One region of the Bacillus bruguierae genome, then DNA from elsewhere that is predicted to be linked to it. Evidence: predicted binding sites of a transcription regulator. Region 1 holds the regulator's gene; each other region holds the start of a gene.
What was found. Region 1 encodes LexA, which represses DNA repair genes until DNA is damaged. Its sites were predicted from a motif close to CGAACATATGTTCG; they were not measured.
Positions count from the first base shown of each region.

Region 1 (6,960 bases):
CTTGTAAGGAAACGAGATTGCTATGGCTATGAGTTAGTGCAGCAAATTTCAAATAAATTTTTAATATCTGAAGGCTCAGTGTATCCTTTGTTACGTCGTTTAACGAAAGAAGGATACTTTCAGACATATTTAAGAGAATCATCGGAAGGGCCTCCGCGTAAGTATTATCAGTTAACAAATCAAGGAGCAGATCAGCTCAATGCACTTGTGACAGAATGGCGTGATTTTGCAAGGGGAGTACAAGAAATTATTGAAGAGGTGTAAGGGATGACTAAAGAGAAATTTCTTCAAGAATTATCAGAACATCTTAGGAAGTTACCAGAAGAAGAGCGGAATGATATTTTATATGACTACGAGGAACATTTTCAATTTGGAATGGAAGAAGGGAAAACAGAGGAAGAAATTATAAAAGCACTTGGTTTCCCTAAGGCAATTGCTAAGGAAACGTTAGCGTCTCATCGTATAGAGCAGGTGAAGCATAATCCAACTTTTTCTAACTTGGCAAGAGCAATTGTAGCAATTATTGGACTCAGTTTTTTAAATTTGGTTGTTGTGTTAGGTCCGTTACTAGCGATTGGGAGTCTTATTTTAACGCTTTGGGCAGTTGGTGTTGTATTTGTTTTATCACCACTTCTTCTGTTAACAAAAATTGTTTTCGCTCAAATTTTTATTTTATCTGATGTATTTGCCATTATTATACTCTTCGGTGTTGGTTTACTTTTAGGGATTGCTGCGTATTATTGTACGATTTGGTTTAAAACACTTTTTGTTAAGTACGCATATTGGAATTTAAAAGTAATTAAAGGAGAGTAGATAAGATGAAAAAAATTGTGCTGATAGCAATTATTTGTATTGCAGTTGGGGGAATCGGTTTATTTTTTACAAGTTCAGCCTTTTTTATGAAAACTGCAAATGGATCAGCAGAAACAAAGAAATTGGAACAGAAACAATTTAAAAATGAGCAAATTAAAAACATTCATGTTGACACAGATGTTGGAGATGTTGTGATTGAAAAAGGTAAGACTGATTTGTTTGAGGTTCGGTATAGCGGCGATCAGGAAAAGCGAAAATTAGACGTAAACGAGAACGGTGAAATGCTACAAGTGGAAGTGAAAACGAAAAAGAGGCATATATTCGATTTTTCTTTTTTTTCATTTGATTTGAAAGATGAAAGCCTTACAGTTATTGTGCCTGAACGTGTATATAATAAAATTGAAGCAAAGACAGCAGCGGGAACGATTCATGTGCAAGATATTCAAGGCGAAGATATATCTGTGCATTCAGCAGCGGGCGATGTGGAAATGAAGGAAATGAAAGCGCAAAATGTAAAAGTGTCATCTAGTGCGGGAGAGGTTGTTCTTCATAAAGTGGAAGGGAAAGTGCATGCAGAGGCAGCGGCAGGAAGTGTAGAGATAACGCAGCATAATCCAGAGTATAGTGTTGAGGCGGATTCGGCAGCAGGAGATGTCAGTATTCAGCTGCAGGAAATGCCGAAAGATGCTGTTGTGAAAGGAGCTTCTCATGCAGGAGATGTTCAGATTTTCGGGAAAGAAAATAAAGAAATTACTTTAGGCAATGGAAAGATACAGATTAAAGGGAAAACAGCAGCCGGCTCTGTGACAATCGAAGCGAATTAAAAACAGACCAAATTTGGTCTGTTTTTAATGTAAATGACGATAGACACCAATTACTTTTCCAATAACAGAAACGTTATCTAAAATAATAGGTTCTAAAGAAGAGTTTTCTGGCTGTAAGCGGAAATGATCTTTTTCTTTGTAAAAACGTTTTACCGTAGCTTCGTTGTCTTCTGTTAAGGCGACAACGATTTCACCATTGTATGCAGATTGCTGCTGGCGAACAACAACTAAGTCTCCGTCAAAAATCCCTGCTTCAATCATACTGTCTCCAGAAATTCGTAACATAAATACTTGATCTGAGCCTGAAACGAGATTCGCTGGAAGTGGAAAATGTTCTTCTACACTTTCAACTGCTGTAATTGGTAAGCCGGCTGTAACTTTTCCGACAATCGGTACGTGAACGACTGGTTGCGTAGCTGATTGGATATTGTCGTTTCCTAAAATTTCAATCGCTCTCGGTTTTGTTGGATCGCGGCGAATGTATCCTTTTTCCTCTAAGCGAGATAAATGTCCGTGCACAGTAGAGCTAGAAGCAAGGCCGACTGCTTGACCGATTTCACGTACGGAAGGTGGATAACCTTTTTCTTGTACTTTTTGTTTAATGAAGTCAAGAATGTCTTGTTGCCGTTTCGTTAACTTCTCCATATTTTTCACACCTCGTTTTCTATAAATTTTCTTATTTGTATTATAACATGCAAGAAAACATTCTACAAACGTAAGTTCGAATAAAAGCTGCGTTTATGGTAAAATATGATGTAAAAGGCGAGATAGAGAAGAGGGTATGAAATGAATGCGATTATTTATGCACGTGTGAGCACAACGAAAGAAGCGCAAGAAACATCATTAGTACGTCAAAAAGATGAATTATTGCATTTAGCTAGGCAGTATGACATGAATGTTGTAAGAGTAGTAGAAGAGAAAGCGAGCGGATATAGTATCGAACGAGATGGGATTTTAGAAGTGCTAGATGTCATTCGTGATGAACATGTTGATGTACTCCTTATTCAAGATGAAACGCGTCTTGGAAGAGGGAATGCGAAAATTGCCTTAATGCATTGTTTGAATAAAGAAGGAGTAAAAGTATATACACATGCACATAATGGCGAATTGCAGCTTTCTGATTCAGATTCAATGGTGCTTGATATTATTGGTATAGTAGAAGAATACCAGAGAAAGATTCATAATTTAAAGATTAAACGAGGAATGAAACGAGCTGTAGAAAATGGATTTCGTCCCGAAAAAAACTTGAAGAATCGGCATTTAAGCACAGGTCGTGAGAAAAAAGAAGTACCTATTGAAGAGATTGTTCGTCTGCGCCGCAATGAGTTAACATTTGAAGAAATTGCAGCAACGCTCCGTGGTTTTGGTCATGATGTATCAAAAGCGACGGTACATCGCCGGTATGTGGAATATACGAAGCAATTGCTTGATAAACAAGAGTAACTATTGTATGATAATAATCAGTTTGTAGTAGAAAGGGGATTCGAGATGCTAAGTCACGAACTCATTGAACGCATTAATTTCTTAGCGAAAAAAGCAAAAGCAGAAGGTTTAACGGAAGAGGAGCAACGTGAGCGTCAATCACTCCGTGAACAATATTTAAAAGGCTTTCGTCAAAATATGTTAAACGAATTGAAATCAATCAAAGTCGTTAATGAAGAAGGTAAAGACGTTACGCCGAAGAAGTTAAAAGAATTAAAAAAACAAGATAAAGCAAAATTAAATTAAAAGATGGGCGCAGCCCATCTTTTTTTTAGTTTGATAGGAAAATTCGTTATGTAACAACTTTCCAATTATGATTCGTTGTCGCTTCGATTGTCTTTCGTTCTAATATGTAATTTGCAATGAGCTCAGACATATCAATTGGTATATCTTTTATAATGGGCTTATTTTGATACATAGCATAATTTCCGCCACCGCTTGCACGGTAATTGTTCATGACAACGTCATACTCTTGATGAAAGTGAATAGGAGCGCCTTTATATTGTAGGGAAACGACTCTTTCCCCTACTGGTTTTGAAATGTTTAATATGTATGAAATGCCTTCCCACATATCGTAATTATAATGCTGCGGTTTTGGTTCTATATATGCAGGGTTTACAATGATATTTCTATCTGTATCTAACGAGAAATATTCAGCAGTTAACTCAAGTGCCTCTTTTATATCTTTTCCTGTAACGCGAACAACTTTTAATGTATTTGGATAAATATAATTTGAAACAATATCTCTCATTGTAATCTGGTTTGGAAAGCCGGAAGATTCGTTATGAAACAGACTTGTACATGAAATATCTACTCCGGATACATCCATCTGTACTTTATTTATGAATTCGATAAAGGCGCAATCTTGTAAGCGAGTTTGCATCGCATCGTGAATCAACATATCACCAATAATGGAGCCAATAGGTTGGTCTAACCATTCTTGCGTTCGCTCTTCATATGTCGACACAAGTGAAAGCACCTTCTCATCTGCTGGAATACCTTCAATAGGTAATAATTCAGAATGACATTCTTCAATCATCCACTGGTTTTGATTCTTTGTTAAAGTGACATAGATTTTCCCTAATGAACGGCCATTGGATCCAGTTTGTAGAACAGTTACACCATTTACTTTTGTATGAGCAATATAGCGATGTTGATGCCCCGTTAATAAAATATCAATTTCTTCAATTTCTTGACACATTTCATATCCTTGATTTTCCCCTGTTAAAATCTCTGTTGGTTCTCCGGTTTGTAAGTCACGTTCAAAACCGCCGTGGTAGGCAGCAATGAGTAAATGTGGTTGCTCTTGCTCTTTAATATAGGAAACCCACTGTTTTGTTGTTTCGAGTGCATTTTCGAATATTACATCTTCAATATGATGAGGCTGTTCCCAATTTGGAATGTAATGCGTTGTTACTCCTAAAACAGCAATTTTTATATCTGGATGTATATGTTTAATTATATATGGATTTCCAAAATAAGGTTTCCTTGTTTGTTTATTCATAATATTAGCGGCTAAATAAGGCATATTTGCATGAGCAACAGCTTTGTTTAATACGTCCATTCCGTAGTTAAATTCATGATTTCCAATAATCGCTGCATCATAACCGATATGATTGGCGATAATCGACATTGGATGTTCTTCATTCTGCATATATTTGGTGTAGTAATAAGTAAACGGAGTTCCTTGTATGAAATCACCGTTATCAATTACGAGAACATGATCATTCTGGGTGCGTTCCTGTGCAATGCGCGTTGCAATCTTTGCTAGTCCTAGTTCTGCATTTTCGTTATTTTGATAGTGTATCGGGTAGACCGTACCATGAATATCACTCGTTAATAAAATACTTACATTTACAATGTTGTTTTGATTCAATGTTATCAACCTTCTTTTATATAATCCATTCGCAGGCAATATCACAGTTAGTTTTCATATGTATTATCTACATTTGAAGTAAACATATATGCAACTGCGACTTTAGAAATTTTTTATCCTTTCGTGTTGACTCTTACGTTACGTTATACTTTATTGTATGTACTAAGGGAGGGCAAAACAATGACAATGAAAGTGAAAGAAGTAGCAGATTTAGTTGGTATTAGTGTGCGCACACTGCATCATTATGATGAAATTGGGTTATTAACCCCAGAGGAGACGACCGAATCTGGTTATCGCCTTTATTCCGATGATAATCTGGAGACATTGCAACAAATTCTATTTTTTAAAGAACTTGGCTTCCCTTTAAAGAAAATTAAAGAAATTATCGATAATCCTTCATTTGATCGACAAGAGGCACTTGTTTTGCATCGTAAAATGTTGCTTGAGAAGCGCTCTAGATTAGACAAAGTGATTTCGACGATTGATAAGACGATTCAACACTCGAAAGGAGAAATTCAAATGACAAACAAAGAAAAATTTGAGGGCTTTGATTTTAGTCAAAATCCATATGAGCAAGAAGCACGTGAAAGATGGGGAAATGAAGCGGTTGATAAGGCTAATAAAGCAGCGAGCAGTATGACGAAAGAGAAACAAGAAGAATATAATGCGATTTATAGGAAGCTTGCAATACTTCGTAATGATTCACCTGAATCAGAACAGGCTCAAGAAGCAATTCAAGAATGGTATAACTATTTGCAGAATTTTGGTCATTACTCATTGGATGCGTTTAAAGGTTTAGGACAAATGTATGTCGATGATGAACGATTTACAAAAAATATTGATCAATTCGGTGAAGGATTAGCGAAGTTTATGCAGGTTGCAATGGCTGTGTATGCTGATCGTAATAAGAAGTAAAATGTACACTTATAAGGTGAAAGGTCTTATTCTCCAAATGGAGGATAGGACCTTTTTTACGGTTATTAATTGCTAGATAAAATATTGCGTTCGAAACGATAAGAAAAGAAAGCAGGTGTTATATAATTAAGAAGAGAGGAGGAATGTTATGGCAATGCAACATGAATTTATCTTTGTTTCATATGAAAAGGGAGAGTTAAGTTCTGAAGATTTTTCTTGGAATAATAGGGGATTTTCTTATAAAGATGGTACAGCTGTTGAAGAATACGTCATTTTAAGTGATGAGTTTATTTTATATATAATAGATTTCTTGCGTTGGATTCCAACTTATAACCCTTCTAGAAGAGAGAATGGATTTGGTCTTCATTATCATGGCATCACTAAAATTGAGAAAGAAGGAGCAAATATAGCAGTAAATTTATTTTGTTCACTAATTCATTTGTTTTCATTAGCACCTGAAACAATGGAACTTACAGGATCATTTCAATGGACTGATGGTGATGATGGCGAATATGAAAAGCTATTTTTCAATCGAGATACTCTGTGTGCAGAATTACAATCTTTGGTTAAGTTATGTTATAAAGTGAAATGTGAAGAAGGATATATTTTACATTTTGGAATTTAATTTTGGAAGGGATAATAAACAACCGATTCCAATACGGCTTTACTTGTCAGTCGAACAAACATTTATCCCAGAAGATGTTGTGCAGTATTTATGAGATTACACAAAATAAAAAAGCCGAGATTACTCTCGACTTACTCCGATAAAGTAATTATAGTATACGGGAGTGGTTTCAGTGGGGATTATTAAAGGAAATATTGCAGAAATGAAAGCTGAAATAGATTTAAAAGAAAACAAGATTTATGTAGTGAAAGATGGACAAATCCATGAGATAGATCCACCAAACAGCGGACACGGTGAACAATCATTTGTATATAAAAATGGAAAAGTAACTCGTGTTGATGAGCGGAAAACACAGTTACTTTGATACCAATTTTGAATTTTGTAGGAAAGGAGAATAAGCAATGTTAAAAAAGGTGACAAAGTAG
Region 1 covers NZ_JBAWSX010000005.1:71,206-78,165, forward strand. Annotated here, with positions in the region: gene WAZ07_RS10680 (PadR family transcriptional regulator) at 1-264, shown strand, start outside; gene WAZ07_RS10685 (HAAS signaling domain-containing protein) at 268-813, shown strand; gene WAZ07_RS10690 (DUF4097 family beta strand repeat-containing protein) at 819-1,637, shown strand; gene lexA (transcriptional repressor LexA) at 1,662-2,282, opposite strand; gene WAZ07_RS10700 (YneB family resolvase-like protein) at 2,424-3,080, shown strand; gene WAZ07_RS10705 (DUF896 domain-containing protein) at 3,126-3,365, shown strand; gene WAZ07_RS10710 (bifunctional metallophosphatase/5'-nucleotidase) at 3,412-4,995, opposite strand; gene WAZ07_RS10715 (MerR family transcriptional regulator) at 5,176-5,910, shown strand; gene WAZ07_RS10720 (coproporphyrinogen III oxidase) at 6,059-6,535, shown strand; partial or broken gene WAZ07_RS10725 (cell division protein SepF) at 6,543-6,629, shown strand; gene WAZ07_RS10730 (DUF3954 domain-containing protein) at 6,708-6,899, shown strand.

Region 2 (6,960 bases), on a different contig from region 1:
CAATCGTCTGAATAAGCGAACGCTCTGAACGAAGGAATCCTTCTTTATCTGCATCTAATATAGCTACAAGCGATACTTCGGGAATGTCTAGTCCTTCACGAAGTAAGTTAATGCCAATAAGCACATCAAACTTTCCTAATCGAAGATCGCGAATAATTTCAATTCGTTCTAACGTCTTAATTTCAGAATGCAAGTAGTTTACTTTAATGCCAACATCCTTCAAGTAATCAGTTAAATCCTCCGACATTTTCTTTGTTAATGTCGTAATTAGCACACGCTCATTCTTGGCAATTCGGTCATGAATTTCTCCTAATAAATCATCAATTTGTCCTTCTATTGGACGAACATCGATTTTTGGATCCAAAAGCCCTGTTGGACGAATAATTTGTTCCACCACTTTTGGTGAATGCTCAAGCTCATATGGACCCGGCGTTGCTGATACATACACAACTTGATTCGTTTTCTCTTCAAACTCTTCAAACATAAGCGGTCTGTTATCAAGCGCTGATGGCAGACGAAATCCATGATCAACAAGCACTTGCTTACGCGCCTGATCTCCGTTATACATCGCTCTTACTTGTGGCACTGATACATGCGATTCATCCATCACGATGAGAAAATCTTTAGGAAAATAATCTAATAATGTATACGGTGTTGAACCAGCTGGGCGAAGTGTCAAATGACGGGAGTAGTTCTCAATCCCTGAACAAAAGCCCATCTCACGCATCATTTCTAAATCGTAACGTGTCCGCTGCTCTATCCGCTGCGCTTCTAACAATTTACCGTTATCATTTAATTCTTTTAAGCGTTCTTCTAATTCTTTTTCAATATTTTCGATGGCAACTTTCATCTTTTCTTCGCGTGTAACGAAGTGAGATGCCGGAAAAATTGCCACATGCTCACGTTCTGCTAATACTTCACCTGTTAATGCATTTACTTCCCTGATACGATCAATTTCATCACCAAAAAATTCAATTCGGATACAATGCTCATCAAGAGATGCCGGGAAGATTTCAACTACATCACCGCGCACGCGAAACGTCCCACGCTGGAAGTCAATATCATTACGGCCATACTGCACATCAACAAGTTCACGAAGCAATTGATTGCGATCTTTCTCCATACCAACGCGTAAAGAAACAACAAGTTCACTATATTCTTCTGGAGAACCTAAACCGTAAATACAAGACACACTCGCTACAATAATAACATCATCTCTTTCAAATAAAGCCGATGTCGCTGAGTGACGCAATTTATCAATCTCATCATTAATTTTTGCGTCTTTTTCAATAAATGTATCTGTTTGTGGTACATATGCTTCCGGTTGATAATAGTCGTAGTAACTAACAAAATATTCAACCGCATTGTTCGGAAAAAAATCTTTGAGCTCACTGTATAACTGTCCTGCTAACGTTTTATTATGAGCCATTACAAGTGTTGGCTTCTTCACTTCTTTAATGACATTTGAAATCGTAAATGTCTTACCCGTTCCTGTCGCTCCAAGCAACACTTGATGTTTCTTACCATTTTTGATCCCAGCTACCAGCTGCTCTATCGCTCTTGGCTGATCACCTTGCGGAGAATATTCTGAGACAATTTCAAATTGATGTTCCAAATAAATCCGCCCTCCTCGTAAAAAATCTGTATTTTCATTTTAACACGAACACTCATGAAAAAACCAAAAAACGAACAAATATTCGATAAACAATTCGACAACGAATTATTTTTTGTATAGGTAGAATTTTCTAAAAAATTAATATTTACAACACCCACTTTTCATATTACAATACGTTTAAAGATTCGACATTATACGACAAATCGAACGTAAAGTTCAGAATATTACAACAACTAGAGGGTGAGGGAGCTTATATGGATCTATTTCGAAAAAAATCGATTTCTGCACTGCTAGCGCAATCGCAGCAGAAAGGCGCTTCTTTAAAAAAGGAGCTAGGTGCATTTGATTTAACAATGTTGGGAGTCGGGGCTATTATTGGAACAGGCATCTTCGTTCTTACCGGCGTTGCAGCAGCAAAACATGCAGGACCAGCACTTATTTTATCGTTTATTTTATCCGGTTTAGCCTGTGTATTTGCGGCATTATGTTATTCCGAATTTGCTTCAACTGTACCGGTATCAGGTAGTGCTTACACTTACAGCTATGCAACATTTGGAGAAATCATTGCTTGGATTTTAGGTTGGGACTTAATTCTAGAATACGGATTGGCATCTTCAGCCGTTGCATCTGGTTGGTCAGGATATTTCCAAGGATTATTAGCTGGATTTGGTATTAAATTGCCTCACGCTTTAACCAGCGCTTATAATCCTGCAGCTGGCACATACGTAGACGTACCAGCAATTTGTATTATTTTTATCATGACATTGTTATTAACAAGAGGCGCAAAAAAATCAGCTCGCTTCAATGCCATTATGGTAGCTATCAAAATTTTTGTTGTTCTTCTATTCATCGGCGTTGGTGCTTTCTATGTAAAACCCGAGAACTGGACGCCATTCATGCCATTTGGCTTCTCTGGCGTAACAACTGGAGCAGCAACTGTATTCTTTGCTTATATCGGATTTGACGCTGTATCAACAGCTGCTGAAGAAGTAAAAAATCCACAGCGTAATATGCCAATTGGTATTATTGCTTCCTTAGCAATCTGCACAATCTTATATATCGTTGTTTCATTAGTATTGACAGGAATCGTTCCCTACAACCAATTAAACGTAAAGAACCCTGTTGCATATGCTTTGCAATATATTCATCAAGATTGGATTGCTGGACTTATCTCTTTAGGAGCAATTGCTGGGATTACAACAGTATTACTCGTTATGCTATATGGACAAACTCGTTTATTTTATGCAATGAGCCGTGATGGCTTACTACCAAAAGCATTTTCTCGCGTAAATCAAAAAACGCAAACACCTGTTATGAACAGCTGGATTACAGCAGCTATGGTTGCTTTCTTTTCTGGATTTGTTCCATTGGACAAGCTAGCAGAGCTAACAAACATCGGTACATTATTCGCATTCATCGTTGTATCAATCGGCGTTATCATCTTACGAAAAAAACAACCAGAGTTGCCGCGTGCTTTTAAAGTACCATTCGTACCATTGGTTCCGATATTAGCAATTCTATTCTGCGGATACTTAACATTACAACTTCCTGCAACAACATGGATCGGCTTTGTCGTTTGGTTAATTATCGGATTAGTTGTATATTTCAGCTACGGTTATAAAAATAGTACGCTGAAAAATGAGCAAAAAGAAGACGTTGCCTAATAAAAAGAAGTGTTGTCTTTAACGAGACAACACTTCTTTTTTCTTTTTCGGAAAGATAACGTAAGAAAGAGTAATAAGCGTATCTACACCGAAAACGATTCTCCACACTTTACTTACACGATTCACAGTTTCATTTAAAAATATATCAGCATCCCAACTTGATATGTTTTCAAGTGGTACTAATCCATACAGAAAGAAAAACACAATGTGCACACCCGCAAATACAATAAAGTGAATCCCCCAATGTAACAACTCTTGCTTCGTATATGCCCAGCCTGTTAATTCTACTTCCTCTTGTGTCATTGGCAGTGCTTCTCCCCGCCACTTTGCAATCATTCGTTGTATACGTAAATCTAGCTTCCTTAAATCTTTCTTTCCATAAAAAACAGCATACAATAAGATGATGACGATAATAATTTGAAATTGAGAAAACTTCCCTGTTTCATAATAATCAACGACACCTAACGTTAAAATAAATAATTCATTTAACAATAATACAATCCCTACAATGAAACTTGCTTTATGCAGTTGAAAGGCATACCTTAACAAAAAGAAACTAATCACTGCACTCCAAAACACAATTTCAGCGCCAATTAAAAATGCCCAGCGATACTCGATTAGTATATTCATTATTTCTCCTCTCCTTCTATATACACTTCAAAAGCCGTATCCATATACTGCAAAAGCTCTTCTTCAATTGGATACATATTCATCCTTTTCGACTCTTCTTTTGATTTACGTACTTCCCACAATTTATCTAAAAATGCTTCATCACCGTTTGCCATCTCCCTGCATTTTTCTAAAATGATTCCAGTAATTCCTTGTACTTCCGCATCACTTGGTGCTTTTTTCTTCTGCATGAGTTGCCGCATTCGCTTTAATAAAATAATCCACTCTTGCACTTCTGCATTTTGCTCACTCATGTTTGGCAAATTTTTAAGTAAATGTTCTTCTTCCTGTGAAAATACTTGTTGCTGAAATAGCTGGCGCATTCGCGGGGACTGCTGGGAGAGCTGCATAAGCTCAAACATCATATCCCAATTCAGCTCTCCTTCCAGCTCATTAGAATACAAGACAGCTTGCAGCATTTTCTCCATACGTGAAAACTTCTGCTGCTCTTCTCTTACGAACAACAATTGCTGTTGCAAAAACTCTTTAACATTTACACGCTCTGTTTCTAACATATTCATAATTTCTTTTAAAGGGAATCCCATTTCTTTTAAAAACAATATCTGCTGCAATTTCCATACATCACGTTCACTATATAATCGGTGCCCGCCTTCCGTCTTTCCGCTCGGCTCTAACAAACCGATCTGATCATAATACCGAAGCGTCCTTACTGTAACACTCGTTTCCTTCGTTAACTGTTGAATAGAAATCATTTCCATCACCCTCTCGTTTTCATTATAAAAGGTGACGTAACGTTAGTTTCAAGAGGTTTTATAAAAAAGAGCCGTTTACATCTTCTTGTAAACAGCTCTTATCGAAATCATTCTTATTCATCATCTTCAAGATTTTTAAGCTTTCGTTTCTCCCATGCACAAATCGCAAAAAAGATTGCACTACCAGTTGCCATAATTGGAAACTCCCAACCTGTTTTCCCTTTCGTTATCATGTCGTAAAATGTCCAAATTAATAAGCATGTACTGTAAAACATAAAGGTGTATCTAGAAGCTTTTCCTGTTATGTGCCATTCGTATTCATCGACTCGTCTTTTCATGATTCAATTCCCCCTATTCCAACGTAAAAATCTCCTCCACACTCATCTTAAAATACTTCGCAATCTTTAATGACAACTCCAAACTCGGATTGTAATGATGATTTTCAATCGCAACAATTGTTTGACGCGTCACTTGCATTGCTTTTGCCATCTCAACTTGCGTAATATGATTTTTCTTTCTTAATTCTTTAATTCTGTTTTGTACCCCCATAGAACCCACCCTCAAAAAGTAAAGATATCTTTACTTTTATTATAAATATTTTCCAGAACAAGTAAAGATATCTTTACAAAATCCCCAATAAAAAAGGACTTGCCCAGCAAGTCCTCTACACAAAATGCAACACATACAAAAGCGTATACCCAAGAACAGAAAGTAATACCGATCCAATGAGCCCTGCAATAAATGCTTTCGTTCCTAGCTTACGAAATGTCTTAAATTCTACATTTAAGCCCAGCCCAGCCATGGCCATAGCCATAAGCATATAAGAAATAACAACGATATCGCTTGCGATTTTTTCAGGTACAATTCCTAATGAATGAAACGCACTCACTGCTAAGAAACCAAAAATAAACCACGGAATCGGAATGTCACGCCAAGATTTTTTTTGCCCCGTTTCTTCTCCACGCTGAAACCATATGCCAATTAAAATGGCCACAGGTACAAGAAAGGCAACGCGCGTTAACTTCATAATTACCGCAATATCAACCGATTGACTTCCACCAGGTGCTGCCGCTGCAATGACATGAGCAATTTCATGCAATGTTGCCCCAGAAAAAACACCATATCCATACGGAGACAAATGAAGCACAGGATACAGCAATGTATATGCTAATGTGAAAATTGTTCCTAAAATCGCAACGATCGCTGCACTAACTGCGACCTCTTCATCCTTTGCTTTTACTTGCGGTCCAATTGCCACAACAGCTGCCGCCCCGCAAATCGCTGTTCCGCATGCCGTTAAAATGCCAAGTTTCTTCTCTACTTTACAAAAACGCGTTAATGCATATACAACAGTAAGCGTAAATGTAATGACAATTGCGGCCATGACCAATACCTTTGGACCAGCCTTCGCAATATCAACTAAATTTAATCGCATACCGAGTAATATAATCCCTAGACGCAGTAGTTTTTTACTCGAAAAATTCGTTCCTGCAACCGCTTGATTCGGTACACCAATTGCCGCTCTCCATATCATTCCGATTAGAATAGCAATTACTAATTGGCCCATAATACTTAAAAATGGAAGCTGCGCCAAGTATTTTGCAACAATAGCAATAAGTAACGTAATCCCAATGCCCTGCGCGAATCCGAAACGCTTCTCCTTTTGTAAGGCTATCATTTGATTCACTTTGTACCACTCCAATAACTATCTTGTAACATGCATGTTCGTTCTACTTTCATTATAAGAGCATTTTAACCATAAGTTTAATACTAATATGCTATTTCAATCATCAAGAAAACTTATGATAGAATGTAACTACTCAGTCACTCTATGAAAAAAAGGCAGAAAAGCATTATTTTATGGCTATGTATAGGAGCGGTCAGGGCCTTTTCCTGCCACCCGCAAAGTTTGAAAACAAAGAAAGGCAGCAAGGTATATGTCCATTTTTATCTTCATAACAGCAATCTATATGCTGAAAAATGAACATAACTTTCTATAGGTAATAAGAGGCGTATTTTCACTGGAATCATACCCCTTACCAAATTTCTAAATGAAATGTATGGCTAAGTAGTTACGATAAAATTTAAAAAACGAAAGGAATGAGTCTCATAAACACCGACATTTTAAAAATTTTTGTAACAGTCGTAGAGCAAAAACATTTTTCAAGAGCTGCCGAAATGCTGAATCTTTCCCAGCCAGGGGTAAGCATGCACATTCGCAATTTAGAAAATGAATTCGGCACAACGCTCATTCAGCGCTCACCAAAACATGTCCAAGTCACAGAAGCAGGAAACATTT
Region 2 covers NZ_JBAWSX010000003.1:242,004-248,963, reverse strand. Annotated here, with positions in the region: gene uvrB (excinuclease ABC subunit UvrB) at 1-1,615, opposite strand, end outside; gene WAZ07_RS07865 (amino acid permease) at 1,870-3,279, shown strand; gene WAZ07_RS07860 (hypothetical protein) at 3,298-3,909, opposite strand; gene WAZ07_RS07855 (MerR family transcriptional regulator) at 3,909-4,667, opposite strand; gene WAZ07_RS07850 (hypothetical protein) at 4,775-4,999, opposite strand; gene WAZ07_RS07845 (helix-turn-helix transcriptional regulator) at 5,013-5,210, opposite strand; gene WAZ07_RS07840 (YeiH family protein) at 5,326-6,339, opposite strand; gene WAZ07_RS07835 (LysR family transcriptional regulator) at 6,771-6,960, shown strand, end outside.
Region 2: uvrB (excinuclease ABC subunit UvrB) is a predicted target of LexA. The motif match lies at 1,687-1,700, and genes of this name have one in related genera.

Region 3 (6,960 bases), on a different contig from region 1:
AAATTCAAAATCCTAGTTTTTTGAAGGATATGTCTATAAGCGAACTAGAAGCGTTAAGCGAAGATATTCGAAAGTTTTTAATTGAAGAGCTTTCTCAAACAGGTGGACATATTGCTCCAAATCTAGGTGTAGTAGAACTCACAATTGCTTTGCATAAAGTATTCAATAGTCCAAGGGATAAATTTTTATGGGATGTAGGACATCAATCCTATGTACATAAAATCTTAACGGGGCGTGCAAAGGAATTTGGCACATTAAGACAATATAAAGGTTTGTGTGGTTTTCCAAAGCGTTGTGAAAGTGAACATGATGTATGGGAAACGGGACATAGCTCTACTTCCTTATCTGCTGCCATGGGAATGGCACTTGCTCGTGATTTAAAGAAAACGAAAGAGTATATTGTTCCTATTATTGGTGATGGTGCATTAACAGGTGGTATGGCGCTGGAAGCACTAAATCATATTGGACATGAACAAACAGATATGACAGTTATTTTAAATGATAATGAAATGTCGATTGCACCAAACGTTGGTGCATTGCATAACGTACTTGGACGTTTACGTACAGCAGGAAAATATCAATGGGTAAAAGATGAACTAGAATACTTATTGAAGAAAATTCCAGCTGTTGGCGGTAAAGTAGCTGCAACGGCTGAAAAAGTAAAAGATAGCTTGAAATATTTACTCGTTTCGGGTGTGTTTTTTGAAGAGTTAGGCTTCACATATTTAGGGCCTGTTGATGGACATGATTATGAAAGTTTATTTGAAAATCTTCAATATGCAAAGAAAACGAAAGGGCCTGTACTTGTTCATGTCATTACGAAAAAAGGAAAAGGCTATAAGCCAGCTGAAAGTGATGTAATTGGAACTTGGCATGGTACAGGACCGTACAAAATTGAGTCTGGTGATTTTGTGAAGCCAAAAGAAGCTGCACCGGCATGGAGTTCCGTTGTTAGTGAAGCAGTTCGCAAATTGGCAAAGAATGATCAACGTATCGTTGCTGTAACGCCAGCAATGCCAGTTGGATCAAAGCTTGAAAAATTTGCAAAAGAATTTCCTAATCGTATGTTTGATGTAGGGATTGCTGAGCAACACGCAGTAACAATGGCAGCTGGTTTAGCAACGCAAGGCATGAAGCCGTTTTTAGCGATTTATTCTACATTTTTACAACGTGCCTATGATCAAGTTGTTCACGATGTATGTCGCCAAAATTTAAATGTCTTTTTCGGGATTGATCGAGCGGGATTAGTAGGAGCTGATGGAGAAACGCATCAAGGTATATTTGATATTGCATTTTTACGTCATCTTCCGAATATTGTTTTGATGATGCCGAAAGATGAAAATGAAGGTCAACATATGGTATATACAGCAATCAATTACGAAAATGGACCGATTGCGCTTCGTTATGCGCGTGGAAATGGAATTGGTGTACTGATGGATAAAGAGTTTAAAGAAATTCCAATCGGTACATGGGAAACGCTTCGTGAAGGGTCACAAGCAGCAATTCTAACATTTGGTACGACAATTCCGATGGCAATGGAAGCGGCAGAATCACTTGAGAAGAAAGGGATTTCTGTAAAGGTTGTGAATGCTCGCTTTATTAAGCCGATGGACGAAGCATACTTGCATGAGCTATTAGGAAAGAATATGCCGATTTTAACAATTGAAGAGGCATGTTTAATTGGAGGGTTTGGTTCTGGTGTGTTAGAGTTTTCTAGTGAGCATGGATATCATAATGCGCTAATTGAGTGTATGGGTATCCCAGATCATTTCATTGAACACGGCAGTGTCTCTAAACTTCTTGAAGAAATTGACTTAACAGCAGATGCAGTTGTTGAACGCATTTGTACAATGATTCCATTAAAACAAAAAAGGGCGTAACAAATGAGCGGAAAAAAAGAACGAGTAGATGTACTATTAGTAGAACGAGGACTTGTTGAAACAAGAGAAAAAGCGAAGCGTGCTGTTATGGCAGGTCTTGTATATGCAAATGAAATGCGTCTAGATAAACCAGGTGAAAAAATACCACAAGATACAGAAATTACAGTAAAAGGACAAGTAATGCGCTATGTAAGTCGTGGTGGATATAAGTTAGAGAAGGCGTTAGAGACGTTTCATATAGATTTGCAAGATAAAATTATGCTCGATATTGGTTCATCAACGGGTGGATTTACGGATTGTGCTTTGCAAAATGGTGCAAAGCTATCATACGCTTTAGATGTAGGATATAACCAACTTGCATGGAAACTAAGACAAGACGAGCGTGTTGTCGTAATGGAACGGACGAATTTTCGTTATGTAACACCTGCTGATTTGCAGCAAGGATTACCGCAATTTGCAAGCATTGATGTATCGTTTATATCTTTGAAATTAATTTTACCTGTATTAAAAACGATGTTAACACCTGGTGGTGAGGTTGCGGCGCTTATTAAGCCGCAATTTGAAGCCGGGCGAGAGCAAGTGGGGAAAAAGGGAATTGTTCGGGACCGTAAAGTACATGAAGCAGTTATAGAAATGATTGTCGATTTTGCACTGGCAGAAGGTTACGATGTTCAAAACTTAACGTTTTCTCCAATTACAGGTGGAGATGGGAACATTGAATTTTTAATTCATTTAAAATGGTATGGTGAGCGTGAACAAGGAGAAAATCAATCTCCTATTCGAGTAGAGGAAGTTGTAACAGAAGCTCACGAAGCCTTGAAGAAAAAGGGAAAAGAGGAATAACAATTGTTGTTCCTCTTTTTACTCATATAGAAAGTTAGAATTGTATAATGATTGTAAAAACAATTATGTACAAGTAGCCAATTATACGTTAACATAAATAAGTGAAGTATAATAATGGTAAAACTACGGTAAGAGATAGTGCGAGGTGCAAAAATATGAATAAAGGGCAGCGCCATATTAAAATTCGAGAAATTATTGCGAATAAAGAAATTGAAACGCAAGACGAACTAGTGGATATTTTACGTAATGAAGGTTTTAATGTAACACAAGCAACGGTATCGCGAGATATTAAAGAATTACATTTAGTAAAGGTACCACTTCATGATGGGCGGTATAAATATAGCTTACCAGCGGATCAACGTTTTAATCCACTTCAAAAATTAAAACGCAATCTTGTTGATTCGTTTGTTAAATTAGATACAGCTGGTCATATGCTTGTGTTAAAGACATTGCCAGGTAATGCACATGCTCTCGGTGCGCTGATTGATCATTTAGAGTGGGATGAAATTATTGGCACAATTTGCGGTGATGATACGTGTTTAATTATTTGCCGTACACCTGAAGATACAGGGGTTGTATCAAATCGCTTTTTAAATATGCTGTAACAAAAAGAATCTTGTTTGCTTTATTGCTCAGAAGAGTAAAAAAGTAGACAAGATATTTTTGTTATGGAGAAATAAAAATCCTAAAATAGCATGTGAAAATATATATTTCCATATAGGAATATCAGTATTGTTACATTGACCGTAAAAACAAATGTTTGTTACAATGAAGCAGGTTACATAACATATTCTTCATGAAAAAAGTAACAGAAGAATGTATGTGTGAATAGTTTAAGCCTCCCGTGTGGAGTGTGAATGAAATAACGAGGTGAATGAGGCATTGTTATCGGAATTATCGATTAGAAACTTTGCTATTATTGAATCATTAAATATCTCTTTTCAAAAAGGGCTCACTGTTTTAAGTGGTGAAACGGGCGCAGGAAAATCCATCATTATTGATGCGATTAGTCTTCTTGTTGGAGGACGCGGCTCAGCGGAATTTGTACGTTATGGGACAGATAAAGCTGAAATTGAAGGGTTATTTTATATTGAAGATGAACAGCATCCTTGTGCCATGAAAGCAGAAGAGCTTGATATTGAAATTGAAGATGGCATGATAATTTTAAAACGGGATATTTCTGTGAATGGGAAAAGCGTATGCCGCGTCAATGGAAAGCTTGTTACATTAAGTACATTAAAGGAAATTGGAAAAACGCTTGTTGACATTCATGGACAACATGAAACGCAAGATTTAATGAATGAAGACCGCCATTTATTTATGCTTGATCATTTTGAGGGAGATCATATTTTAGTTCAGTTAGAAAAGTATCAAAATGTGTATAGGGAATATGAGCAATTAAAAAAACAATTGCACTCTTTAACAGAAAATGAGCAACAAATGGCACATCGTTTAGATTTAATTCAATTTCAACATGAAGAGATTCGAAATGCGGATTTGAAAATAGATGAAGAGCAAAATTTATTAGAAGAACGATTGAAGATTTCGAACTTCGAAAAGATTTATAAGGCACTGGGTGATTCGTATCGTTCTTTAACGGAAGATCATTCTGGTTTAGATCATATTCGGAATGCGATGAACCAGATGGAGAGCATTACGGATTTAGATACTGCATATCAAGAAAACTACGATGCGATTGCGAATAGTTATTATTTATTAGAAGAAGTAGCATATCAACTCCGCGAAAAGTTAGATATGATGGAATACGATCCAAATCGTTTAGATGAAATTGAAACACGTTTAAATGAAATTCGTATGTTAAAGCGTAAATATGGAAATACTGTAGAAGAGATTTTAGCGTATGCGGATGAAATCGAAAAAGAGATATTTACGATTGAAAATAAAGATGTACACATTGAAACGACGAAAAGGAAACTAAAAGACATCGAGCAGCTTATAGTGAAAGAAGCGACACTACTAAGTGATATGCGTCGTAACCTTGCGAATCGATTAACAACGGCAATTCATCAAGAATTAAAAGAACTGTACATGGAAAAAACAAAATTCGAAGTGATGATAAAGAAAAAAGAAGGGACAATTGACGATCCTCTTGTCGAAGGAGCTCCTGTCAAAATGACACAAGATGGGTATGACGATGTAGAATTTTATATTTCTACGAATCCAGGAGAACCGTTAAAGCCGCTTTCTAAAGTAGCTTCAGGAGGGGAATTATCCCGTATTATATTAGCGTTAAAGAGTATTTTTTCTAAACATCAAGGTGTTGCCTCTGTTATTTTTGATGAGGTAGACACTGGAGTAAGCGGGCGCGTTGCACAGGCGATTGCTGAAAAGATTTATCGTGTTTCTGTTAATTCACAAGTGCTATGTATTACACATTTGCCACAAGTTGCGTCTATGGCAGATTCTCACTTATTTATTCGGAAACAAATTGTAAATGAACGCACTGTTACATCTGTTACTGTACTTAGTCAAGATGAAAAAGTAACGGAAATTGCTCGCATGATTTCTGGTGTGGAAATTACTGATTTAACGACAGAACATGCAAGAGAGTTACTTTCGCAGGCGCATCGTTTTAAACAAGCAGCAGAGGCTATCCAATAATGGATAGCTTTTTTGTTAACAATAATGATTTCTTAATTCTTCCGGTTATAAAGAAAGGATAGCAAGGAGACATTAAATAATGAAGCCGCTAGGCTGAATGTGGGGTAGGAGCGAGGAGAGTGAAAAGATTGAAATTAGAGAAATTTCGAAAAATCATAGGGATCTGTCTCCTTGTTTCGCTTGTCTTTATTGGGTGTTATAAACCGCTTCGCGCGTTTATTTTACTTCCAAAGCAACTTGTTATATTTCAAGATCAAGATTCACAAGTATCTTCTTTACCTGTATTTCAAACAAAATCAACTGATGAAACTATTTTTACAATTGCTTCTGGGCATGCTAGTGAAAAAACAATTGCGGTAAATGCGCATGAAAGCGGAGAAGCTGCTATGGTTTATGAGCTTGCAGGATTACCCGTAAAAAAAGTAAATGTGAAAGTATTAAAAGATTTTAAAATAGTTCCAGGTGGGCAATCAATTGGAGTGAAATTAAATGCAAAAGGGGTACTTGTTGTAGGGCATCATTTAATTCAAACGGAAAAAGGAAAGGTATCCCCAGGTGAACTTGCAGGTGTGCAAGTAGGGGATATGATTACTGAAATAAACGGTAAGACAATTGAACGAATGAGTGATATTGCACCATTTATTCATGATAGCGGGAAAACAGGAGAATCGCTTAATCTTGTCTTGCTAAGAGATGGGAAATATATTCGAACAAAATTAACTCCACAAAAAGATGGCGGAGAACAGTCATATCGAATTGGATTGTACATTCGTGATTCAGCTGCAGGCATTGGAACGATGACATTTATTCATCCGGAATCAATGAAATACGGCGCGCTTGGTCACGTGATTTCTGACAATGATACGAAAAAACCAATTCAAGTTGAAGATGGACAAATTGTTCGTTCGACAGTAACGTCTATTGAACGTGGGAGCAATGGAGATCCTGGTGAAAAATTAGCGAGATTCTCACCAGATCATGAAGTTATTGGTAATATTACAACGAATAGTCCATTTGGTATTTTTGGTAAGTTAAATACAGAAATGAAAAATGGAATTATGGATGAAGCACTTCCGATTGCTCTTTCCCATCAAGTAAAAGAAGGGCCTGCGAAAATTTTGACAGTTATTGATCAAGATAAAGTAGAAGCGTTCGATATAGAAATTGTAAGTACAGTTCCGCAAAAATTCCCTGCAACAAAAGGAATGGTTGTAAAGATTACAGATAAACGCTTATTAGAAAAAACAGGTGGGATTGTACAAGGAATGAGTGGTAGTCCTATTGTACAAGACGGAAAATTAGTAGGGGCTGTAACACACGTATTTGTCAACGATCCAACATCTGGATATGGTGTCCATATTGAATGGATGCTACATGAAGCGGGGATTAATATTTATACAGATCAGAAAAAAGCAAGCTGAATGTATTCAGCTTGTTTTTTGTTACTTTTAAATAAAGGGAGAAAAGAAGAGGTCTCCTTATTGATGAAAAATTTTTCTTGTAAAGCCGCTGAAATGTTACAAAAGTTTCGCAACAGGTGTTTTTTGTTGTAAAATAAAAGTAGAGCATACATATTTAGCTATAACCACATGATGGAATATGTAAAAGAACACTA
Region 3 covers NZ_JBAWSX010000001.1:657,126-664,085, forward strand. Annotated here, with positions in the region: gene dxs (1-deoxy-D-xylulose-5-phosphate synthase) at 1-1,880, shown strand, start outside; gene WAZ07_RS03355 (TlyA family RNA methyltransferase) at 1,884-2,723, shown strand; gene argR (arginine repressor ArgR) at 2,879-3,328, shown strand; gene recN (DNA repair protein RecN) at 3,606-5,345, shown strand; gene spoIVB (SpoIVB peptidase) at 5,465-6,766, shown strand.
Region 3: recN (DNA repair protein RecN) is a predicted target of LexA. The motif match lies at 3,473-3,486, and genes of this name have one in related genera.